Regions from separate parts of the Lactiplantibacillus sp. ME-2 genome, predicted to be linked through region 1. Evidence: predicted binding sites of a transcription regulator. Region 1 holds the regulator's gene; each other region holds the start of a gene.
The links. The regulator NrdR, encoded in region 1, represses ribonucleotide reductase genes. The targets are predictions, from matches to a motif close to ACACNATATATNGTGT.

Region 1 (7,824 bases):
GCAGTTGACGACCGAGCATACCACGGTGGCCGTGACCGTTAAAGGTGTTTCTGAAGTGGAACACTATACGCCGGCGCACGTTGAAGAAAAGCTGGGCATCACACCGGCACAAATTATTGACATGAAGGGGTTGACAGGTGATACCTCGGATAACTATCCGGGTGTCACCAAGGTTGGTGAGAAGACCGCCCTTAAATTACTCAAACAGTATGGTACGATGGAAGGCATTTATGAAAACATCGATGCCATGAAGCAGAGCAAGATGAAGGAACATCTGATTGAGGATCGCGAACAAGCGGCGCAGGCTAAGGTGCTAGCAACAATCAAGCGGGATGCGCCGATTGATGTTCAATTGGCTGATTTATCCTATGATGGCCCGGATCTTGACCAGCTGGCCGCGTTTTATCAGAAGATGGACTTTCAATCATTTTTGAAGAAATTACACCTACAGTCGGACGAACCAGCAACGCCCGTTGATTATACCGTCTTGACGAAAGCTAACCTGACGGAATTGCAACAATTTACCGATCACGTGGACTTTTATTTGGAGATGCCAACGCCGAACTACCACACGTCGGCCTTTGCTGGCTTTGCCATCGGAGCGGATGATCACTGGTACATCAGTCGGGATGTGGAATTATTAATGCAACCGACTGTGGCTGATCTCTTGAGTAGCACAACGATTACCAAGGACGTTTTTGATATGAAACGCACGACGGTCGGGCTTAATCGTTTGGGTATTCAGCTAGGTAAAGTCGATTTTGATCTTTTACTCGTTTCATACTTATTAGATACAAATGATAACAGTAACGATTTGGGAAGTTTAGCTGAGCAACACGGGTACACTGACTTACCGAGTGACGAGACCGTTTATGGTAAGGGCGTTAAGCGTGCCATTCCTGAAGATGATGACGTCTTCTTTAGTCATCTCGCCCGGAAATTGGCCGCAATCGCTAGTTTGAAGCCACAGTTATTAAAGGAATTGGCAGCCAATGAGCAGGATCAACTTTACGATGATATCGAAAAACCGATGGCTAATGTCTTAGCTCAGATGGAAATCGCCGGCATTACGGTCGACAGCAGTCGACTTAAAGCCATGGGCAGTCAGTTTACAGAACGGTTGAGTGAAATTGAACAGACGATTTATCAAGAAGTCGGTGAAGAGTTCAATATTAATTCACCTAAGCAACTAGGTCACATCTTGTTTGAAGAAATGAAATTACCCGTAATCAAGAAGACCAAGACAGGGTATTCTACCGCCGTAGACGTTCTAGAAAAGTTAGCACCGGAAGCACCAATCGTCGCTAATATTTTACAATATCGGCAGATCTCGAAGATTCAATCGACCTACGTTGTCGGTTTGTTAGATGCCATTCATTCTGCTGATCAAAAGGTGCATACGCGCTACTTGCAAACGTTGACCCAAACCGGCCGGTTGTCGTCCGTTGATCCAAACTTACAAAACATTCCGGTGCGCTTGGAAGAAGGGCGTAAGATTCGACAAGCCTTTGTTCCTAGTCATGAAGGTTGGCAGATTTTCTCGTCTGATTATTCGCAAATCGAATTACGGGTTCTCGCGCATATTACTGATGATGAAAATATGCAGGCCGCTTTTAAAGCGGGTGATGATATTCATGCCGCAACGGCCATGCGAATCTTTCATTTGAACTCAGCTGAAGAGGTGACGCCAAATATTCGACGGCAAGCCAAGGCGGTTAACTTTGGAATCGTCTATGGAATTAGTGATTACGGCTTGTCACAAAATATCGGCATTACGCGTAAACAGGCTCGCAGCTTTATTGACGCTTACTTCAAAGAATATCCGGGTGTCAAAAAGTATATGGATGAAATTGTCCAAACGGCGAAAAAACAAGGTTATGTGGAAACCATTTCACATCGACGCCGGTACTTGCCAGATATTAATTCCAAGAGCTTCAACCAACGCTCATTCGCTGAACGGACAGCCATGAATACCCCCATCCAAGGGAGTGCGGCTGATATTATCAAGATTGCGATGATTAAGATGCAAGATAAGTTACAGGCTGCGGGTTTGAAAGCAACCATGCTGTTACAAGTTCATGATGAATTGATTTTTGAAGCGCCAAAAGAAGAAATTCCAGTTTTAGAAAAATTAGTGCCAAGCGTGATGGATTCCGCCGTACAGTTAGCCGTACCGTTAAAGGTTGAGAGCCACTACGGTGATACTTGGTACGATGCAAAATAGGGGGAACCACCATGCCTGAATTACCTGAAGTTGAAACTGTTCGTCGCGGCTTAAATCGTCTGGTTAGCGGGGCAACGATTGCTAGTATCGAGGTTTTTTGGCCGAAAATTATTAATAATGATGTCGATAGTTTCAAACAGCGTTTAGCCAACCAAACGATCCAGACCATTGATCGGCGGGGGAAGTATTTATTGTTTCGCTTTAGCAATGGTCTGACGATGGTGTCGCATTTGCGGATGGAAGGCAAGTATAATGTTGTACCGCGTGGTGAAGATCAAGGTAAACACACGCACGTGATCTTCCATCTGACCGATGATCGTGATTTGCTGTACAACGATACGCGTAAGTTCGGGCGAATGACGCTCGTGCCGACCGGTGAAGAAAACACGGTGGCGGGATTGCGGACAATTGGCCCGGAACCCGTTGCTGAACAGTTAACACTGGCTTATATGACGGCCACTTTTGGCAAGTCGAAAAAGATGATCAAGCCACTATTATTGGATCAAAGTAAGATTGCGGGTATTGGGAACATTTATGCGGACGAAACGCTATGGATGAGTAAGATTCATCCAATGCGGCCTGCTAATTCACTAACTACTGATGAGATTGCAACATTGCGCCAAAACATTATTGATGAAATGGCGATGGCAATTAAAGGTCACGGCACCACTGTTCATTCATTTTCAACGGCATTTGGTGAGGCCGGTCAGTTTCAAAATCACTTACACGTCTATGGTCGTGAAGGGGAACCTTGCGAACGGTGTGGCACGATTATTGAGAAAATCAAAGTGGCACAGCGAGGGACCCATTTTTGCCCGTTAGAACAACGGTTGTAGGTGATCAAGATGACAAAGTTGATTGGATTGACTGGTGGCATTGCCACTGGTAAGTCGACTGTTTCTAAGCTGCTGGCAACTAAGCTACCAATCGTTGATGCGGATAAAATTGCGTGGCAGGTTGAAGGGCCAGGCCAACCGACGACCCAAAAGATTGTGGCGCACTTTGGTCAGCAAGCAGTGCTGGCAGACGGGCGGCTGAATCGGCCATGGCTTGGCCAGTTGGTTTTTAACGATGCTCAAGCTTTACAAGCCTTAACCGCAATTACACGGTTACCGATTCAGTACGCGATGTTCGAAGCGATTGTCGCGGCGAACCAGCAACAGCCCGACGCAATTATTTTAGATGTGCCGTTGTTATTTGAAAGTGGCTGGCAACATGTTTGTGATCAAGTGTTGGTTGTGACGGCATCACCCGCCGTAGTATTGCAGCGGTTGATGGCGCGTAACCACTTATCGCAACAGGCGGCTCAGGCACGAATTGACAGCCAAATGCCACTTGCACAGAAGGTCGCAAGGGCTGACGTTGTCATTGATAACGGGGCCAACATTGATAAAACTAAAGCAGCCGTGTTAAAATGGCTGAAAACTATTACTAAATAAAGAAAAACTGATTGTTAGTTGTTACAAGGGGTGAGAAGTCTATGCAATGTCCACATTGTCATCATAATGGCTCCCGCGTGGTTGACAGTCGACCAACTGATGATGGTCGCGTGATTCGACGGCGCCGGGAATGCGAAAACTGTGGGTTCCGGTTCACAACATTTGAACGGGTCGAAGCCACGCCATTATTAGTCATTAAGAAAAATGGTGCCCGCGAAGAATTCAATCGTGAAAAAGTCTTGCGCGGAATTATTCGCTCGGCCGAGAAACGACCCGTTAGCATGGAAACCATGACGGGCGTCGTTGATGATGTTGAAAATAAGGTCCGGTCACTGGGCGAAAATGAAATTTCAAGCCAAGTTATCGGCGAGTATGTCATGGAGCAATTGGCAGATATTGACGAAATTTCGTACATTCGTTTTGCCAGTGTTTACCGGCAATTCAAGGATATGCACGTCTTCTTGAATGAACTCCAAGATATGATGGAGCGTGATAAGGTCAAACTGGCAAAACCGTCAGCGAAGACGACCCACGCACCTAAACGAAAAAAAGATTAGTGAAAAAGAATGGTGAACAACATGCCAAATGATGAACCCTTAACACCCAAAACTGGGTTAGTGGTCCCGCAAGCACCAGCGCTCAGTGCGGCGCAACAAGCTGTATTGGCGGAATTATACTTGCCACTGATGGGGCCATTGGCATATAGCTTGTACGCGGCGTTACGTAGCTTACAGAGTAGCGAGAATGAGCTGAGCAATCGACGCAGTCACGCGGAACTGCTGGGCATCCTAAATGTGGACTTGCCGACGGTGTTAGCGGCTCGGCGTAAACTTGAAGCAACTGGCTTGTTGCGCAGCTATTATCAACAAGATGAATTGGGTGCCATGTACATTTATCAATTACAAGCACCATTACTGGCGTTACAATTCTTTGCGGATGATCTATTGAGTGTCCTATTGTTAGATACGGTCGGTGAGTTACGTTATCAACAACTTGCTGGCGATTTTGCAGCACAGCCGATTGACTTGACGGCTGCCAAAGACGTGACGGCAAATATCTTAGATGTGTTTCACGTTGATAGTCAAAAAGTTACGACGCCACCTCTTTCAGTGCAAAAGGTGCGCGCCCAATTGGCGGCCAATGAACCGGCCGAGGATCACTCGCCCGTGCTCAGTGACGATGACTTTGACTGGCAACTGTTGGGGCAAATTTTAAAGCAGAACTATGTTGATCTCAAACAGGTTGCGAGTTCACGGCAACTGATCATTACGGAAAGTCGGGTCTACGGCATCAGTGAGATTGAGATGGCTAAGTTAATCAGTGAAGTGGCTAGTTTAACAACGGGTCAGTTTGATGAAAATCAATTGAAATTATTGATTGCGCGGCGCTATGAACGGCCCGCAGTTTCGAGTCAGCAGGTCGCTACGGAAGCAACGGTTGCAACGACGACCACTAAGGATAACAAGGCTTCAGCACAGCTCTCAACGGCTGAGCAGCAACTCGTGACGTATGCTAAGCAGACAGCGCCGTATGACTTTTTATCAGCTTTGAAGCAGGAGAAACATGGTTTTGTGACGAGCGGTGAGAACCGACTAGTTCATGATTTAATTGGTCGGGGGGTATTACCCAATGCCGTCATCAACATGGTGATCTACTACTTATTGCAAAATCGGGAGTTAGCTGCCCTTAATCGTAATTTGCTAGAAACAGTCGCCAATGATTGGCAACAACACGGCATTACGACGCCGGAAGCGGCTTTGATGTATTTGAAGCAACGTAAACAGCCGAAATCAACACCAACACGGCGCAAGAACAATCGACCGACGCGTAAGGAGATTATGCCAAAGTGGGCCCAACAACAGCAACAGACTGAGAGTGGTAAGCAACCAGCTCAGACCGGTAAACAAATTACTGCTGCCCAACGCAAACAGCTTGCTGATCGACTAGCAAAGCTTGAGACAAATTCGGAAAAGGAGGACTAAAACATGGAGAATATCTCAGAAACACTCCGGACGTTAATGAATCGGAAAAACTTGAATCATCGGTATGAGGCGTTAATGACAGCTGTGTACCAAGATCCAGATGTTCGCCAGTTTTTAGCTGCTCATCAAAACGAATTATCTTCGGATGCGCTAGAACGTTCAGCGGCTAAATTATATGAATTTTGTGAAGAGAAACGTAAAATTGCGCGGCACGAGCCAACTCAAGCACCTGGGTATCAGCCGACATTAGTGATGAGTAATCACTTGATTGACATTGCTTATCAGCCAACACCACAAATGCAAGAACAGCAAGCTGCTCACGCATTGCAACAGCGGGTTCGATCAATCAGCATGCCGAAAAATATTCAGACGGCGGACTTAAAGACGTATGATCAAGATGGTGACCGGGCGACAGCATTAATGGCAGCACTTGATTTTATTGATGCCTATACACAAGCGCCCAAGCGTTTTCACCGGGGCTTATATCTCTACGGCTCATTTGGTGTCGGTAAAACTTATTTACTCGGTGGGATGGCGAACGCGTTGGCAGCTAAGGGTTTCAATACGACCTTGATTCATTTTCCGAGTTTTGCGGTCGAGATGAAGCGCTCAATTAGTAACAATACGTCGGCGGATAAGGTCGATGCGATTAAACGGGCACCGATTCTCATGATTGATGATATCGGTGCGGATGCTTCGTCGACTTGGATTCGGGACGATGTGCTCGGGGTTATTCTGGAGTATCGAATGCAGGAGGAACTGCCAACTTGTTTCTCGTCTAATTTTTCGATGCAAGAATTGCAAGATGGTTATTTGACGCTCTCACAAAAGGGTGATGAAGAACCAGTCAAAGCGCAGCGAATCATGCAACGGGTACGTTACCTTGCGAGTGAGATTGAGATGGTCGGTCGTAATCGACGACTCAATCCCGATGCTTAAAATCAAGAGTTGACTTTTAGTTTAAAAGTGGTTTAATGAAAACAGATGCAAAAGACACGCTTTGTTTACCATGGATTGCAGAGACCAAGACCTTGTTCTGGAAGTCTTGGACCGGGTTTACGAAGATACCACTTTTGTGAACATGCTCAATTGAGCCGGAACGCTTCCGTTATTAGCGCTAATGAGTCAGTGTCTTTGATGACACTGAAAAATCGGGTGGAACCACGTCAATGACGTCCCTAATGCTAGTTCAGTCTGGCATTAGGGACTTTTTTGTCGTCCCGGCGCGGTGTTTTGGTGAGTGGGTAAATTTTAAGGAGAGTGTCAAGTATATGGCAAGTATTAATGTTAAGTTCCCAGATGGTGCTGAAAAGCAATTTGATGCCGGCGTAACGACGGAAGAAATTGCAAAGTCAATTAGTCCTTCATTGGCTAAACGGTCGGTTGCTGGTAAGTTCAACGATCAGATCGTGGACTATCGCCAACCACTGACAACCGATGGTAGTATCGAAATTATCGCTGCTGATAGTGAAGACGGCCTCAATGTTTTACGGCAAACGGCTGCCCAAGTATTAGCTAACGCGGTTAAACAATTATTCCCTAACATTCATTTTGGGAGTGGTGAAGGGAATGCCAACGGTTTCTTCTTTGATACCGACAATCCTGACGAAGACGGTAAACAAGTCAGTGAAGATGATTTGGAAGCCATCAGTGATAAGATGGCTGCAATTATCAAACAAGATTTACCAATCGAACGCGAAGTCTTATCAAAGGCTGACGCTTTAGCTTTAGTTGGTGACAACCCTTACCAACAAGACTTAGTTAACGAACGTGCCGCCGCCAACAATGATCAAGTCGTTGTTTACAAGCAAGGGGACTTCGTTGATTTATCTGACGGTGCCCAATTAGCTTCAACGGGGAAAGTCAAGGTCTTCAAGTTATTATCCGTTGCCGGTGCATACTGGCAAGGTAAGTCCAGCAATCCAATGTTACAACGGATTTACGGGACGGCCTTCTTAAAGCAAAAAGACTTAGATGCTGACCTCAAGCGGCGTCAAGAAGCCCGCGAACGTGATCACCGGGTCATTGGTAACGAATTAGACTTATTCTTCGTTGATCCTAAGGTCGGGAATGGCTTGCCTTACTGGATGCCAAATGGTGCAACGATTCGTCGCCAAATCGAACGTTACATTATCGACAAGGAAGTTGCAAATGGCTACCAACATGTATACACGCCAGT
Region 2 (7,824 bases), on a different contig from region 1:
AGGATCAACAGCATCAGGGTTAATCGTAATATCCTTCATCTTCTTATCACCAGTAAAAGTGACTTTGACCATGTCGTCTGGCGCCGCACCCGTGAAGGTTTGTTCATTTAAAGCCGCTTGTTCGGCTGTCATTTGCGCCTGCATCTTCTTCATTTGTTTCATCATACTTTGCATATTACCCATTCCACGCATCATAATTATCAGTTCCTTTCGTCTTTAGTCCGGCTGTACTTCAACTAAATCACCGAACATATTCTTAGCTTCTTCAACGACCGGTTCTTTGGCCGGTGCTTGTTGCTCTGATGTTGCACCTCCTGGCTGATGAGTGGCCAAATAATCCTTACGAATTTGTGGCCACTGTTCTTTAGGCACACAGACAATCTTGGGTGCCTGTCCCATCAGCCGATCCAAACCATTTCCGAGTGCATCGATCAAGGTCTGGTCATCAATCGCTTTTTGATAAACAAACGCATAGTCAAACGCAACCACAACACCTTCTGAACTGGCCGCAACTGGTTGGGCCACGTGCATTAGGGCCCGCTGCGTCACACTCAAAATGTTCATCAAATCAGTCCAAACATCGCGCACCTTAATGAGATCATTCTTCGTTGCCGCTCCCAGAATAGGATAAATCTGACTGACATTAACCTTCTTAACAACCGGGCCATTACTCGACCGCGGCTTAGCCGGTGCGGGTTTAGTGACACTACCACCTTGAGAACGTAACGTTTTGACCTCGCTTTGCAACTGTTCAACTTGTTGTGCCAGTTTATGCACAGTGGGATCTTCAGGATTGACCGTTGCCGCAGCTACCGGTTGAACGGCCGCTTGACCATCCAACTGAGCTAACTTGACCGTCAACACTTCTAAATAAACGTCGGGGTGCGTCGTGAACCGCATTTGTTGTTGAATATCGTTCAACGTCTTGACCATTTGATACAGGACTTCAGCATCGATTTGCTTGGCAAATGCTTCAAATTGTTGATCATCCTCGCCCATCGCCACACTATCGACCATTTCAGGGGCCTGTTGATAGAGTAACACGTCACGCGTATAACTGATCAAATCTTCAATGAAACGGTTCGCATCTTTACCTTCTTGTAAGATTTGTCGCATCGTCTCTAGTGCCGGCTTCGTATCATGGTCGGTGACCTCACTGACATAGTTAGCCAGCAACTGCTTGGTCACACTTCCCGTCACCATTAACGCATCATCCAACGTAACCGTGTTATCTCCAAACGAAATTACTTGATCCAGAATACTTAAAGCATCCCGCATTCCACCTTCAGCAGCCGCTGCAATGACGCGTAGCGCTTTTTCATCATAGGTCACATCCTTCTCATTGAGGATGTACACCATCCGATCGTAGCTATCCTTAGCTGTAATCCGCCGAAAATCAAACCGTTGCGTCCGTGAAATAATCGTTAATGGAATCTTATGGGGCTCCGTTGTCGCTAAGATAAATATAACGTTAGCCGGGGGTTCTTCTAGCGTTTTGAGCAACGCATTAAACGCGCCAGTCGATAACATATGAACTTCATCAATAATGTAGACTTTATAATCCGCTTGCGTTGGAGCATACTTCGCTTTGTCCCGAATATCACGAATCTCTTCCACGCCATTATTAGAAGCCGCATCAATTTCGATGACATCATTTAGTTGCCCCTTGGTAATCGCCGTACAAGTCTCACATTCATTGCAAGGTTCCCCATCAACAAGATGGTGACAGTTAATTGCCTTGGCAAAAATCTTTGCTGCCGACGTTTTCCCAGTTCCCCGGGGACCGGTAAACAGATACGCATGACTCGTCTGGTGGGTCATAATGGCATTTTTTAGTGTCTGGGTAATCATCTGTTGCCCGACAATCTCATCAAAGCGTTGGGGACGCCAAACCCGATATAGTGCCCGATACATGCGATTCTTCCTTTCTTACATCAGTCATACTTTGGTTATCATTACTTATTATAAGCCATTGTTTAAACGTCCTGAACAGTTAGCTTCCTGGTTGTGCTGCTTCCACTAACGATCAGTGTCGGTTATGCAAATTAAGCATCTAAGCGCACTTGCCAACGAGTCGATGCCCAGGCCTTTAACCACCTTTGTTAGGCGTTTGGTTATTCCTTCAACAAGCAGTGGCTTTAACTATCAGCCTGAAAAGCATCACCCAAATAACGTATTACTACTATAATAATAGGTAAATAAAAATAAACCAACCTATCAGCACGTTCAAAACTAGCACTCAATATTTAATTTAAATAAAAAGCTCTCAACCGAATGGCTAAGAGCTGTTACATTTCATAAAAACAAAAGGCACAAGATGAAGCAAACTTAGTGCTGCTTCCTTCCGGACCTGACACGATTCGTAAATCCACCCTTGCCTTTTGGCCTTGCGGCAAATACTATAATACATGATTTGCGCCACAATTACCAGCCATCGGCCTAATTTTTTTCAGCAGCTTCACGTCGTGCTTTTTTAGCCGCCTTTTTCCGTTTACGAATCCCACGGAAGAAGTTTTCCAACATCTCGCCGGCCGGACGTGCCAAGATGCGTTCATGAACCGTTACTTGATGATTTAACCGGGTATCATCCATCACCTGATACAAACTACGAACGGCGCCAGCCTTGGGATCACGGGCACCAAAGTAGAGTTCAGGTAGCCGTGCATTAATAATAGCCCCACTACACATCAAACATGGTTCCAAGGTGACATATAGCTGACAATCGGCTAATCGCCAACTATGCAAATATTCGCAAGCTTCCTGAATCGCAATAATTTCCGCGTGCATCGTTGCATCCTGACCATGCTCCCGTAAATTGTGACCACGGCCAATAATTTCACCCTGGTGAACGATCACGGCCCCAATCGGCACTTCGCCAATTAAGTAGGCCATCCGCGCTTCATGTAATGCTTCTTGCATCCAGTCTTCCGCTGTTGGTTCCGTCACGACTATCCCTCCTTTACACTTTGTAGGATGTAATACCCTTTGTCCTTCTTAATCACCTGACAATTACCAAAGGTCGTTTGCATCAATTTCTTCGCAGATGGTGCGCCCTGCTTTTTCTGTAAAACGACGGTGAGTGTTCCACCAACGACTAGCCGTGAAACGGCCCCCGTTAACATCGCATCCACCACTGCCTTACCTGCGCGCACCGGTGGGTTGGTGACAATCGCCGCGTAATTAGTCGCGGTCACTTGTTGATAGACATCAGACGTAAAAATATTGGTATTCGTAATTTGGTTCAAAGCAACATTTTTACGCGCTAAGCTTAGCGCTAACTCGTTCACATCGACCATATCAACCGTTCGTTCGGGTGATTGATACGCGAGCGCCATCCCAATGGGACCATATCCGGTTCCCAAATCTAGCATTGGGCCCGCTGGCAAATCAGTTGGATCAAACGCTGCAAGTAGTGTTCGTGAGCCGTAATCCACGGTACGCTTGGAGAAGACACCGTTGTCCGTCGTAAATTTAAACGAGTGATTAAAAATTTCAAAATTCCATTGCTTTTCATCATGCACAATATCCGGATTGTGTGTATAATAATAGTTGGTCATATTTATTTTCCTCTAAATTTCTGGTCTATATCTATGATAACTGATTCAGCGAGTGAACCACAAATAATTTAAAAAACTTTTTAGTCGGTTAAAAGCTGACACTAACACAACATCTAGGGCTTGTGATTTTTACCACACCCTAGATGTTGTGTTTTTTGATTGTTTTTTTCACCACATGTTGTATACTAAATTTATCAGAAAAACGAGTTAGGATGATGAAAAATGAAAAAAGTTACTGTATTTACTAAAAACAACTGCATGCAATGCAAGATGACTAAGAAGTTCCTCACGGCGCACAATATTGCCTTTGAAGAGAAGAACATCAATACGAATCCTGAATACGTCGATTACCTGAAGAATCAAGGTTTCCATGCTGTTCCGGTCGTTGAAATCAATGGCGAAGACAGCATTGCCGGCTTCCGTCCTGATGCTTTAAAACAATTAGCTGTTTAGTTTGTTCACGCTTTTTTGCGTGGTTACATAGCTGGTTTACCCTTTAAAATATGATAAACGACCCACAATCATCAACCTACTGATTGTGGGTCGTCGATTTTGCCAGCCACAATTATACTGATAGAAAGAGGATTCCTTATGACCTTAAAAGATTTAAAAGACGTCACGTATTACGACTTAAATAATGAGATCAATATTCCCGTTAACAATCAGATTCCGCTCAACAAGGATCAGGAGGCACTTGCCGCTTTCCTTGAACAAAATGTTGAACCGAACACGATGAAATTTGATAGTCTTAAGGCGCGCTTTGACTACCTACGTGAACACGACTATTTGGAAACCCCTGCCATTGATAAGTATGATTTTAGCTTTATCGAAAAACTTTACGATTACTTGCGGTCGCAAGACTTCCACTTCAAGACGTTTATGGCGGCTTACAAATTTTATGCCCAATACGCCTTAAAGACGGATGATGGCGACTATTACTTGGAAAACTTTATTGACCGTGTGGCAATGAACGCCCTCTACTTTGCTGATGGTAATGAAGACTTGGCGATGGACCTGGCCGACGAAATCGTTCACCAACGTTATCAACCAGCCACTCCCAGTTTTCTCAATGCTGGTCGGGCCCGGCGTGGTGAATTGATTTCTTGCTTCTTGATTCAATCGACCGATGATATGAACTCAATCGGCCGGACGATTAACTCCGCGTTACAACTTTCTCGGATCGGTGGCGGGGTCGGTATTAACCTCAGCAACTTACGGGGTGCCGGTGATCCAATCAAGCATATCGATGGCGCTGCTAGTGGGGTCGTACCCGTCATGAAATTATTAGAAGACAGTTTCTCCTACTCTAACCAATTAGGTCAACGTCAAGGTGCCGGGGTCGTTTACCTTAGTGTCTTTCATCCAGATATTATTGCCTTTCTTTCTGCTAAGAAGGAAAACGCCGACGAAAAGATTCGGCTCAAGACGCTTTCACTCGGTGTCACCGTACCCGACAAGTTTTACGAGTTGATCAAGGCTGACGCTGATATGTATCTCTTCAGTCCTTACGGCGTTGAACGCGAATACGGGGTACCGTTCTCATATGTCGATATCACCAAAGAATACGACAATATGGTTAAGAACCCGAACATCCGTAAAACTAAGATCAAGGCGCGTGACCTTGAAAATGAAATCAGCAAGTTACAACAAGAATCTGGCTACCCATACGTCGTCAACATTGATACCGCGAACCGCGAAAATCCTATCGACGGTAAAATCGTGATGAGTAACTTGTGCTCAGAAGTGATGCAAGTGCAAACCCCATCATTAATTGATGACCAACAACAGTATGAGAAGTTGGGAACTGATATTAGTTGTAACCTTGGTTCGACTAACATTGTTAACTTAATGACCTCTCCAGACTTTGGACATTCTGTTGAAGCCATGGTGCGCGCGTTAACTTTTGTTACTGACCACTCTAACGTCGACGTCGTTCCTTCCATCCAAAAAGGGAACCGTCAAGCCCATACCATTGGATTAGGTGCCATGGGGCTCCATGCCTTTTTCGCGAAGAATCAGATGGAATACGGCAGTAAAGAAGCCGTTGACTTTACCAATATCTACTTCTTACTCTTAAACTACTGGACCTTAAAAGCTTCTAACGAAATTGCGCGTGAACGTCACGAAACCTTCGTTAACTTTGAAAAATCCAAGTATGCCGATGGTTCTTACTTTGACAAGTACACCACCCAAGATTGGCAACCAAAATATGACAAGACCGCTGCACTGTTTGACGGTATCTTCATTCCAACCAAAGCTGATTGGGAAGCCCTCAAAGAAGCCGTTATGCGTGATGGCCTCTATCATCAAAACCGGATGGCTGTCGCCCCAAATGGGTCAATCTCGTACATCAACGATACGACTGCCAGCCTACACCCAATCATCAACCGGGTCGAAGAACGACAAGAAAAGAAAATTGGTAAGATTTATTATCCCGCTCCTTACCTATCTAATGATACAATTAACTATTATAAGTCAGCATACGATACTGATATGCGTAAAGTTATCGATGTCTATGCGGCTGCTCAACAACACGTTGACCAAGGAATGAGCTTGACCCTCTTCATGCGGTCAACTATTCCAGCTGGCTTATACGAATGGAAAGATGGTCGCACTGATAAGATGACCACGCGGGACTTAAACATTTTACGGAACTACGCCTACCGCAAAGGGATCAAATCGATTTATTATATTCGGACCTTTACGGACGACGATGGCGAAGTCGGTGTTAACGAATGTGAAAGCTGCGTAATTTAGTATCTTAGATCTCTAGGAGGATAACAAATGGCAACAGACTTGGCTTACTACCAAAAACTGCTCAGTAATGGCAACTATAAGGCAATTAACTGGGATCGAGTTTCAGATGCAATTGATAAAAGTACTTGGGAAAAGTTAACCGAACAATTTTGGTTAGACACCCGGATTCCAGTTTCCAACGACATGGCAGACTGGCGTGAATTAGATGATGATCACCGGTGGGTCGTGGGACACGTTTTCGGCGGTTTGACGCTGCTGGATACGTTACAATCACAAGACGGTCTGCAAGCACTTCGCCGCAACGTCTTAACCTCACATGAAACGGCCGTATTGAATAACATCCAATTCATGGAATCTGTTCATGCAAAGAGTTATTCAACAATTTTTGAAACATTGAATACGCCGGACGAAATTAATGAAATTTTTGACTGGAGTGACAGTGAAGAATTCTTGCAAGCAAAAGCCCAATGGATCTACAAGCTTTACGATAACATCGACGAAGATCCATTGAAGCAAAAAGTTGCGAACGTCTTTTTGGAAACTTTCCTGTTCTATTCTGGTTTCTATACGCCACTGTACTACTTGGGGCACAATCAATTGCCAAACGTTGCCGAAATCATTAAATTGATTTTGCGGGACGAAAGTGTCCATGGCACTTACATTGGTTATAAGTTCCAATTAGGCTTCAAAGACCGTTCTGAAAAGCAGCAGGCAGAATTTAAAGACTGGATGTTCGATTTCTTATACAAACTCTATGAGAATGAAGAAAACTACATTCATTTAGTTTACGATCAAATTGGTTGGTCTGATGAAGTCTTGACTTTTAGTCGTTATAACGCCAACAAAGCCTTGATGAATCTCGGCCAAGATGCCCTCTTCCCAGATACTGCGGAAGACGTTAACCCGGTCGTCATGAACGGGATTTCAACGGGGACTTCTAACCATGACTTCTTCTCACAAGTTGGGAATGGTTACCGCTTGGGTCAAGTTGAAGCAATGCAAGACACCGACTACGATATTGGTAATCCAGACGATTAATCAACACGTTAGTTCACAAAAATGCGGCGCCTATCCGGGCCGCATTTTTGCTAGAAAATTTTATCTTGGGGGTAGTTTAGAATGGCAATTCATAATATCTGTGTTTTTTGTGGGTCTAATTCTGGTTTAGATCCCGCATTTAGTGACAAAACGGTGGCACTCGGTCAATACTTGGCCGCTAATGATTACCAACTCGTCTATGGCGGTGGCGACCATGGTTTAATGGGGAAAGTCGCCAAAGCAACTATGGATGCTGGTGGCCGCGTTATCGGGATTATCCCGCATTTTCTGGTCGCAAGAGAACTTGCATTTAAGGACGTCACGACTTTTATCGAAACGCGCACGATGACCGAACGCAAGGAAAAGATGCTTCACCTCGCTGACGCCTTTATCGTTTTACCTGGCGGGTTTGGCACCTTTGAAGAATTCTTACAAATGTTATCTTGGAGTCAAATGGATATTCACCAAAAGC
Region 3 (7,824 bases), on a different contig from region 1:
TGGGCCAACCGTAATTTAATCTCACTATCTTGGGTCAGCATATTAACGTAGGCGTACAATAATCCTGCAAAAATCATTAAGTAGCCATATTCTTGTAAAGTATTGTCCCAATCCAGCGAATATTTAAGCTTGATCAGGCCCCACAAGATTCCGCCGTAAAAAGCGACCGCGCCATAGTAATATAGCCAAGGATACCGATGCTTAGGTACCCACAGCCGTAGATAATTCATGCTCCAGAAAAATAGCACGAACACGACGGCGTAACTCCACGATTCCCAGTAAAAAATCGACTGGTCGAAAACCATGTACACTATGACCACAGGTAACAATGAATAATACGGCATTCGAATATTCAAAAAAAACGAGCAGAACACGACGGCAATCAAGTGAAAGTTAACAAACTCCCAACTATCTGCTTTACCGACGACCGACAGTTGCATGACAAACACAAAGACCAACATGTAAATCACACCGTGCCAAGCATTGACGGTATCATCGTCAATGTTAATGTGACGGGCATGAAACCACGTCGTAATCCAATTAAAGAGGACCCAGTAAAGTGTTAGAACACCTAATATAAAGAAAATACTCGTTACGAACGGCGAAATTCGCCAATTAGACCATGTCATCGTAAGGATCCTTTCTCAGCATCCGCCGTTGACCAATTGCCGACCATCATCGACTAACCGCGGTTTCCCATAATAGTAACCCTGGTGCCATTCAATACCTTGTTGTTCGGCCATCTTTTGATCACCCTGGTCTTCGACACCTTCCAGAATAAATTCCAGATGGTAAGACTGAGCAATATCACGCCAAAATGCTAATTCATGAGGAATGCGCTCCGCTTGCCCACTCATCCGTAAGTTTTGCATCGCAAACTTGATTTGATCAACAAACGGTAGTGCGTGGCGAATATTCTCAAACGTGTTCGTGCCCGTCCCCACGTCATCAATGCTTAATTTAATATCATGTTGGTGGAAAAAGAGACTATATTTTTGAATCTCGTTTAATGAAGGACATTCTGTCAACTCAATCGTCAGCGCGGCCGGATTCAACCTTTTTTTTAGGTAAATGATCGTCCCTAACATCAGGTCGTCCTCAGCTTGTTGCCGGTTTAAATTAAGGGCTAACACCTGATTAGTCGCTTTCGTCTGCAATTGACTAGCAAGTTGTTCTAATAATTCAGCTTGTTTATCTAATGATAATTCAGTGAACGACTTCGGAACGGCCCAGTGACCATTCATCTCTTTACGTAACAGTAATTCATAACCAAAAACAGCTCGATGGCTGTGATCAACTTGGGGTTGAACAAAAAAACGATACATTCATGAAGCCTCGCTTTTAATGATTTCTTTATGTCAATATAAATTGACAACTCCTGTAAAGTATAACCGCTTTTAACTAAAATATCGAGACATAGTTACAGACTTTAATTAAAAAAATTATTAAGGGTTATATGTAACCGTTATATTGACCGTAACAAAAAAGAACGTCGTGACGACCTCGTCATAACGCTCTTTTTACCAGTCTTAATTTCACTTAACCAACTTATCCCAGATGACGACTTTACCAGCTGTTAGCGACTTAGGAACGTCGATAATACGTTGATTGGAACTCCCCCGAAATTGTAGCGAGAGATCCATCTTATCTTGTAAAAAGCGCCCATCTACCAAGATATCAATTAATGATAGCATCTTCAGTTTATCCTCAGAGTCTTGTTGCAATTCTTCCCAAGTATAACCTGACCACGACCAAATATCCTTCGTGTGTCCAAATTCGGAGCGAATGCGTTCACAAATCCGAATGCCGACTTGAGTATTTAGAAACGGTTCACCACCTAGCAACGTCAACCCTTGCACATAATCTTGCCCAAGGTCTTCAATAATCTGATCTTCCAATTCTTGTGAATACGGTTGTCCATAACGAAAATTTTGTGCCGCCACATTATAACAGCCTGGACAGTGGAATGGGCAGCCGCTCAAGTACAAGCTACAGCGGATTCCTTCCCCATCAACAAAGTTAAATGCCTTATAATCAGCAACATATTGTTCACTTAAGTCCTCTGCCAGCCATTCTTTGGGCATCGGATTGTTTGGTCCTTTCGTAGCGCGCGGCATTCTTAATCATCTCCGGAGACATATTTTTAGCACGGGACGCGATTTCAACGTGGCGACCATGTACCATTGGTCGTTGTTGTGGGTTACCTAGATACCCACACGTCCGCTTAACAACATCACAGTATTTAGGGTCGTGATTGCCACATTCTGGACAGACGAACCCACGGGCAGTGGCCTTGAACTCACCCTTAAACCCACACTTAAAACACTGGTCGATCGACGTATTCGTTCCCAAATAGCCGACATGATCATAGGCCCAGTCCCAGACGGCCTCCAAGGCTTTAGGATTCTGAGTCAAATTAGGATATTCACAATAATGAATAAAGCCGCCTGACGCATATTGTGGAAAACGTTCCTCCAAAGTTAATTTATCGAAGGGCGTCGGGTGCTTACGGACATCATAATGAAAACTATTCGTGTAATATTCCTTATCCGTAATATCTGCGATCCGGCCAAACTTCGCAATATCGTCACGACAGAACGTATCCGTCAACGATTCAGCCGGCGTTGAATACAGACTATAATGATAGCCACTTTCAGCCGCCCACTGCGCACACTTATCCCGTAACGCTTTCACCACGGTCTCCGCAAAAGCTAACGCGTGCTCGTCTTGTTCCCAGTTCGGACCAAAGAAGGTCGTGCAGACTTCATAAATTCCAATGTATCCCAGTGAAATAGTCGCCCGCTGATTTTTGAAGAGCTCATCGACATTACCACCTGCTGGTAGCCGCTTACCAAACGCCCCATACATGTATAAGAGTGGGGCATTTTCCGGCTTAGCTTCCTTCGTTCGTTCGATACGGTACGCGAGTGCTTCATGACAAGTCGCCATCCGTTCCTCGAAGATTTCCCAGAACAACTGTTGGTCCCCATGTGCGGCTAACGCGATTCGTGGCAGGTTGACTGTCACCACGCCCAAATTCATCCGGCCCGAGTTTACCTCGACACCATTTTCATCACGCCAACCTTGTAAGAAGGACCGGCACCCCATCGGCGTCTTAAAACTCCCCGTTAATTCCTTGATCTTGTCATACATTAAAAGGTCGGGATACATCCGCTTGGTCGAACACTCAATCGCGAGCATTTTAATATCATAATTGGGATCATTCGGACTTAAATTTAACCCCCGCTTCATCGTGAAGATCAATTTAGGAAAAATCGCAGTTCGGTGCTCCTTACCGAGTCCCTTGATTCGAATCTGGAGAATCGCCTTTTGAATTTCTCGTTCAATCCAACTAGTTCCTAAACCAAAATTGACCGTGGTAAACGGCGTCTGGCCCTGTGACGAATATAACGTATTGATTTCATACTCAAGGGCTTGCATCGCGTCATAGATATCTTTTTTAGTTTTGGCTTTCGCATAAGCTTCCCGCTGATCAGCAGGGACCCACTTTTTCGCATCAGTCATATGTTTTTGATAGTTGATTGCCGCATAGGGAGCCAATAATTGGTCGACCCGGTTAGCGGAACAGCCACCATACTGTAATGAAGCCACGTTGGCAATGATCTGCGCCATTTGCGCTGTGGCCGTTTGAATCGACCGGGGTGAGGCAACTTCGGCGTTCCCAATCTTATACCCATTTTTGAACATGCCGTCAAAATCAATCAAGCAACAGTTCGTTTCAGGCGTGACTGGTGAATAATCGAGATCATGCCAATGGATATCGCCACGCAGATGCGCCTTAGCCACGACATCTGGTAGCATCTTCAAGCCCATGGCGCGACTTGCAGCACCGGCTTCTAAGTCGCGTTGCGTGTTAAAAATCGTACTATCCTTATTTGCATTTTCATGCACAACGCTGGCATCGCGCTCAAACAACTTTTCAATCCGTCCTTGAACATTAGTTGCTGCCGCAAACCGCTGCTGTTCAGCTTCAAAGTAATCCTGATATGCCTTAGCTGCCGCGGTCAGGCCTTGCGCATTCAAAATCTGCATCATGGTACTACGTAGCTCCCGAGTATCAATGTTGTCAGCATCTTGATACTGGGCAACAAGGGCCTGCTTGACGACCCGTACCTCGTCATCAGTCGCTAACAACCGTCGTAAGACAAAGTCAATTTTATACGGATGAAATTGCGTTTGTGCGCCACCCCGCTTTGTGACGGTCAGTGGCCGTAATTGGTCTAATATATCGTTAGTTGTCGTTGTTAGCATCTTAATTCCCCACTTTTCAAAGTCATTGATTGAATACAATTGATAGTGCGTTCTGTTTGAATCAATACTATATATAGTAGCTCATTTCCATTAACTTGCCCATTGCCAAAATTAACTGTCACCTTCAGTTGTGTACACCAAATCGCTTTAATCGTCCGGTTAGTGCGTCTTTGGAATATTCAAAAAATATTTTTTATACTGTTTTTTATCTAATATCAGAATATTTAATCAATCTCGTTAACTACCGAACCAACCTTGATACGGCTTGCTTTCAATATTTTTCACACGCCATAAACCGAATTTTAATTCGTTAAAAATTAAGCTGAACACAACCAAGTTGTTGTAAACTGATTAACTTATGACTATTTTGTTTAACTCATGCGGCGGATTCGCTATAATGAAATTAAGTCCTCATTGAGGGATGTGGACATTGGAGGAGAGAATAATTATGCAAAAAAGCAGGGGAATAATCGTCGGCTTGTTGTTGACAGGGCTACTGACAGGATGCCATTCTGCCACTGACACACAAACGCCCACCGTTCAACCAGCAACATCAAAAGTCAGCGCCGTTCGCTCAGTCACGACTCGGGATTTCTTAGGTCGCTGGGTCAGCGCTAGACCAGCAATGAGTCTGTACCTCAGTACCAATCATCAAGTTGCTTGGTTCCGACGCGGACATACGCCCATTCGTAGTCGCGCAACGTTAACGTTAAGTGATACACGTGCCACGTTCACAATCGATCACAATGTTGCAAAACTGACCCTCAACGACGCTAATCAAATGACCATGAATTATCAAGGGACTAATATCGCACTGATTAAAGATCCAAATTGGCAGCCTGAACACAACCAGGTTCCCACCACAACTAATGACGCCTTAAAGGCGGGCACCTTAACGCCAACATTTAAATTGTCGTACTAATTGAAGGCCACACCACATTTGCACGTTGACTTGTGTGAGTGTGGTGTGTTTTTTAGGGCCTGACAACTAGCGAACGGCTTGCTTCTGTCAACCGTGCTCTCTATAATTAAATTAATGTGACTAATCAATGGAGGAACATCAAATGATTCGACCAATTGTGCATGATCCCGCCGCGCTTAGTGTCCCTGCTGACTTAGCAACCCCTGCAGACACTCAAGTCTTGACTGATTTACTGGATACCCTCGCCGCACACACCGATAATTGCGTTGGAATGGCCGCGAATATGATTGGGGTCAACAAACAAATTATTGTCGTGCAACTCGGTCCCTTTGCAATTGCAATGATCAATCCAAAGATCATTGATCATCACGGCACTTACGAGACTAAGGAAGGCTGCCTGTCCTTACCTGGTGAACGTCCGACTAGCCGCTATCACCAAATCACGGTGAAATATAAAGATCAACACTTTAAACCGCAACAACAACGATTCAACGACTTCACAGCACAAATTATTCAACACGAATTAGATCACTGTGCAGGGAAACTGATTTAATTGTGCCTACTTCTAACTGAGCGGGAATAAATGTTCAGTTTGCTGAACTTGTTGACATTTATGAAAGATAGGACTGGTTTTATGACAACTTTAGCTTATAATGGCGAGACAGCAATTCCTGCACTCGCTCAGCAGCGTCGACACCAAGCTCATCACGCGCTCGGTACCGACATTGATTTGACCCTTTTTGGTAGTGATAGTGACCAGTACCTACAAGTTGCTTGCGATCTTATCGACCAATATGAAGACCGCTTGACTGTCAACCGGACTGTTTCTGAGGTCATGGCAATCAACCAGGCGGCGGGCCAACACCCCGTTCAAGTGAGCGCCGCCACCTATACACTCGTTCGGCAAGCTGTCGAACTCAGTCGACAACATTTTGGTTTCAATGCGTTGATTGGTCCGCTCGTGAAACTCTGGCACATTGGTTTTACTAACGCGCACGTCCCTGAACAGTCTGCAATTAACGAACGATTGGCCTTGATCGACCCCGAAGCCGTCATTTGTAATGACGCTGATTTCAGTGTGCTTCTCAAGGTCACGGGAATGGAGCTGGATCTAGGCGCAATTGCCAAGGGCTACATTGCCGACCGCATTCAAGATTACTGGGAAGCATTTGGACAGCGGGCCGGAATGATCAACCTAGGTGGTAATCTGTTAATGGTGGGGACGTCCCCACTTCATCCGGATGGGCAATGGCGCGTTGGTATCCAAGATCCCACCACTGACCGCGGTAACGCGATTGCCAGCGTTACGATTGGCCCCTGCTCGGCCGTGACCAGCGGTATTTACGAGCGGCACCTTGAATTTAACGGCCAGTCCTACCACCACATCTTAGATTCGCAAACGGGTTATCCCCGACAAAACGACCTTGAAAGTGTCACCGTTTTCTCGAAAGCTTCCATTGATGGTGAAATCGAAACAACGCGGCTCTTCTTTGCGGGCCAACCGATTCCCGATTGGGCAACTCAGCGACCCGATATTTACGGCGCCATTTTTGTGACTAAACAACGTGAGCTTCAAATCGTTGGCTTATCACCTGAACAAGTTACCTTACTCGATGACCGGTTTACAATAATTTAGACCACAAAATAAGCTAGGTCCTCCAAGAAATTAACTTCTTGAAGGACCTAGCTTATTTTATGGTCCACTTACAGGCTAGCATTTAATTTGCAGTTGACTTTAGATGCGGTACGTTCGACATTAAAACCATTTTAATCAAGCACAGCTAAATGGCAAAAATATAGCCGTTTTAGTTAAAATAACGCGACCTAATCCGCTGGTAGCTTAGCCTCTAAGCGATCAATAATCGCACGGACATCATCCGTTGTCTTCGTCTGCATTAATTCATTGCGCAATTCGGCCGCATGACGCATACCGCGAACATAAATCTTAAAGAAGCGTTGAAGCGGTGCGAAATGCCCTTGTAGACCTAAGCCAATAAATTGATCATACAGATCTACTTGATACCGTAACAATTCTAGCATGTCACGCGTTGAATGAGGCTGGGGAATCGGTTCAAAAGCGTATGGGTTCTGAAAAATACCGCGGCCAATCATGATACCATCGACTCCTGGATGGGCTTTGGCAAGCTTCAGACCAGCCTGATAATCCAGGATATCCCCGTTAATTTGTAATAGCGTCGCTGGTGCCAAAGTATCACGCATTTGAACTAAATTATCAATTAACTCATAATGCGCTGGTACCTTGCTCATCTCCATCTTCGTACGCACGTGAACCGTTAACACGGGAACCTGCTGTTGCAACAAAAATGGAATCCAAGTCTCGTACTCATGCACATCGTCAAAGCCCAACCGCGTCTTAACACTAACGGGAAGCTCTGCTTGACGTGCGCCCTCAATCACTTCTTTGGCACGATCAAAATGTCGGATTAAATCACTACCACTATGATTTTTAATGACCGCCATATCTGGGCAGCCCATATTAAGATCAATGGCTTGATAACCTTGATTCTTCACTTCATGGGCCGCTTTCGTAAAGTCCTCACCACTATTGCCCCAAAGTTGAACGATTGGTCGGGGCGACTCGGCCTCATCAACATATAGTCGTCCCCGCG

Region 2: the regulator NrdR is predicted to act here: its motif matches at 3,694-3,709, upstream of MMY95_RS07830 (redoxin NrdH).
Region 3: the regulator NrdR is predicted to act here: its motif matches at 4,337-4,352, upstream of nrdD (anaerobic ribonucleoside-triphosphate reductase).

Annotation. Positions count from the first base shown of each region.
Region 1 covers NZ_JAKZEQ010000007.1:59,766-67,589, reverse strand. Annotated here, with positions in the region: gene polA (DNA polymerase I) at 1-2,224, shown strand, start outside; gene mutM (bifunctional DNA-formamidopyrimidine glycosylase/DNA-(apurinic or apyrimidinic site) lyase) at 2,236-3,060, shown strand; gene coaE (dephospho-CoA kinase) at 3,070-3,663, shown strand; gene nrdR (transcriptional regulator NrdR) at 3,705-4,220, shown strand; gene MMY95_RS04080 (DnaD domain protein) at 4,242-5,645, shown strand; gene dnaI (primosomal protein DnaI) at 5,649-6,584, shown strand; gene thrS (threonine--tRNA ligase) at 6,917-7,824, shown strand, end outside.
Region 2 covers NZ_JAKZEQ010000017.1:19,398-27,221, reverse strand. Annotated here, with positions in the region: gene MMY95_RS07855 (YbaB/EbfC family nucleoid-associated protein) at 1-195, opposite strand, end outside; gene dnaX (DNA polymerase III subunit gamma/tau) at 217-1,914, opposite strand; RNA gene ffs (signal recognition particle sRNA small type) at 2,295-2,392, opposite strand; gene tadA (tRNA adenosine(34) deaminase TadA) at 2,440-2,946, opposite strand; gene MMY95_RS07835 (class I SAM-dependent methyltransferase) at 2,949-3,557, opposite strand; gene MMY95_RS07830 (redoxin NrdH) at 3,780-4,010, shown strand; gene nrdE (class 1b ribonucleoside-diphosphate reductase subunit alpha) at 4,149-6,314, shown strand; gene nrdF (class 1b ribonucleoside-diphosphate reductase subunit beta) at 6,342-7,352, shown strand; gene MMY95_RS07815 (TIGR00730 family Rossman fold protein) at 7,434-7,824, shown strand, end outside.
Region 3 covers NZ_JAKZEQ010000005.1:6,834-14,657, reverse strand. Annotated here, with positions in the region: gene MMY95_RS02745 (GGDEF domain-containing protein) at 1-629, opposite strand, end outside; gene MMY95_RS02740 (EAL domain-containing protein) at 645-1,325, opposite strand; gene nrdG (anaerobic ribonucleoside-triphosphate reductase activating protein) at 1,536-2,117, opposite strand; gene nrdD (anaerobic ribonucleoside-triphosphate reductase) at 2,050-4,272, opposite strand; gene MMY95_RS02725 (lipoprotein) at 4,721-5,194, shown strand; gene MMY95_RS02720 (peptide deformylase) at 5,337-5,747, shown strand; gene MMY95_RS02715 (FAD:protein FMN transferase) at 5,829-6,830, shown strand; gene MMY95_RS02710 (tRNA-dihydrouridine synthase family protein) at 7,019-7,824, opposite strand, start outside.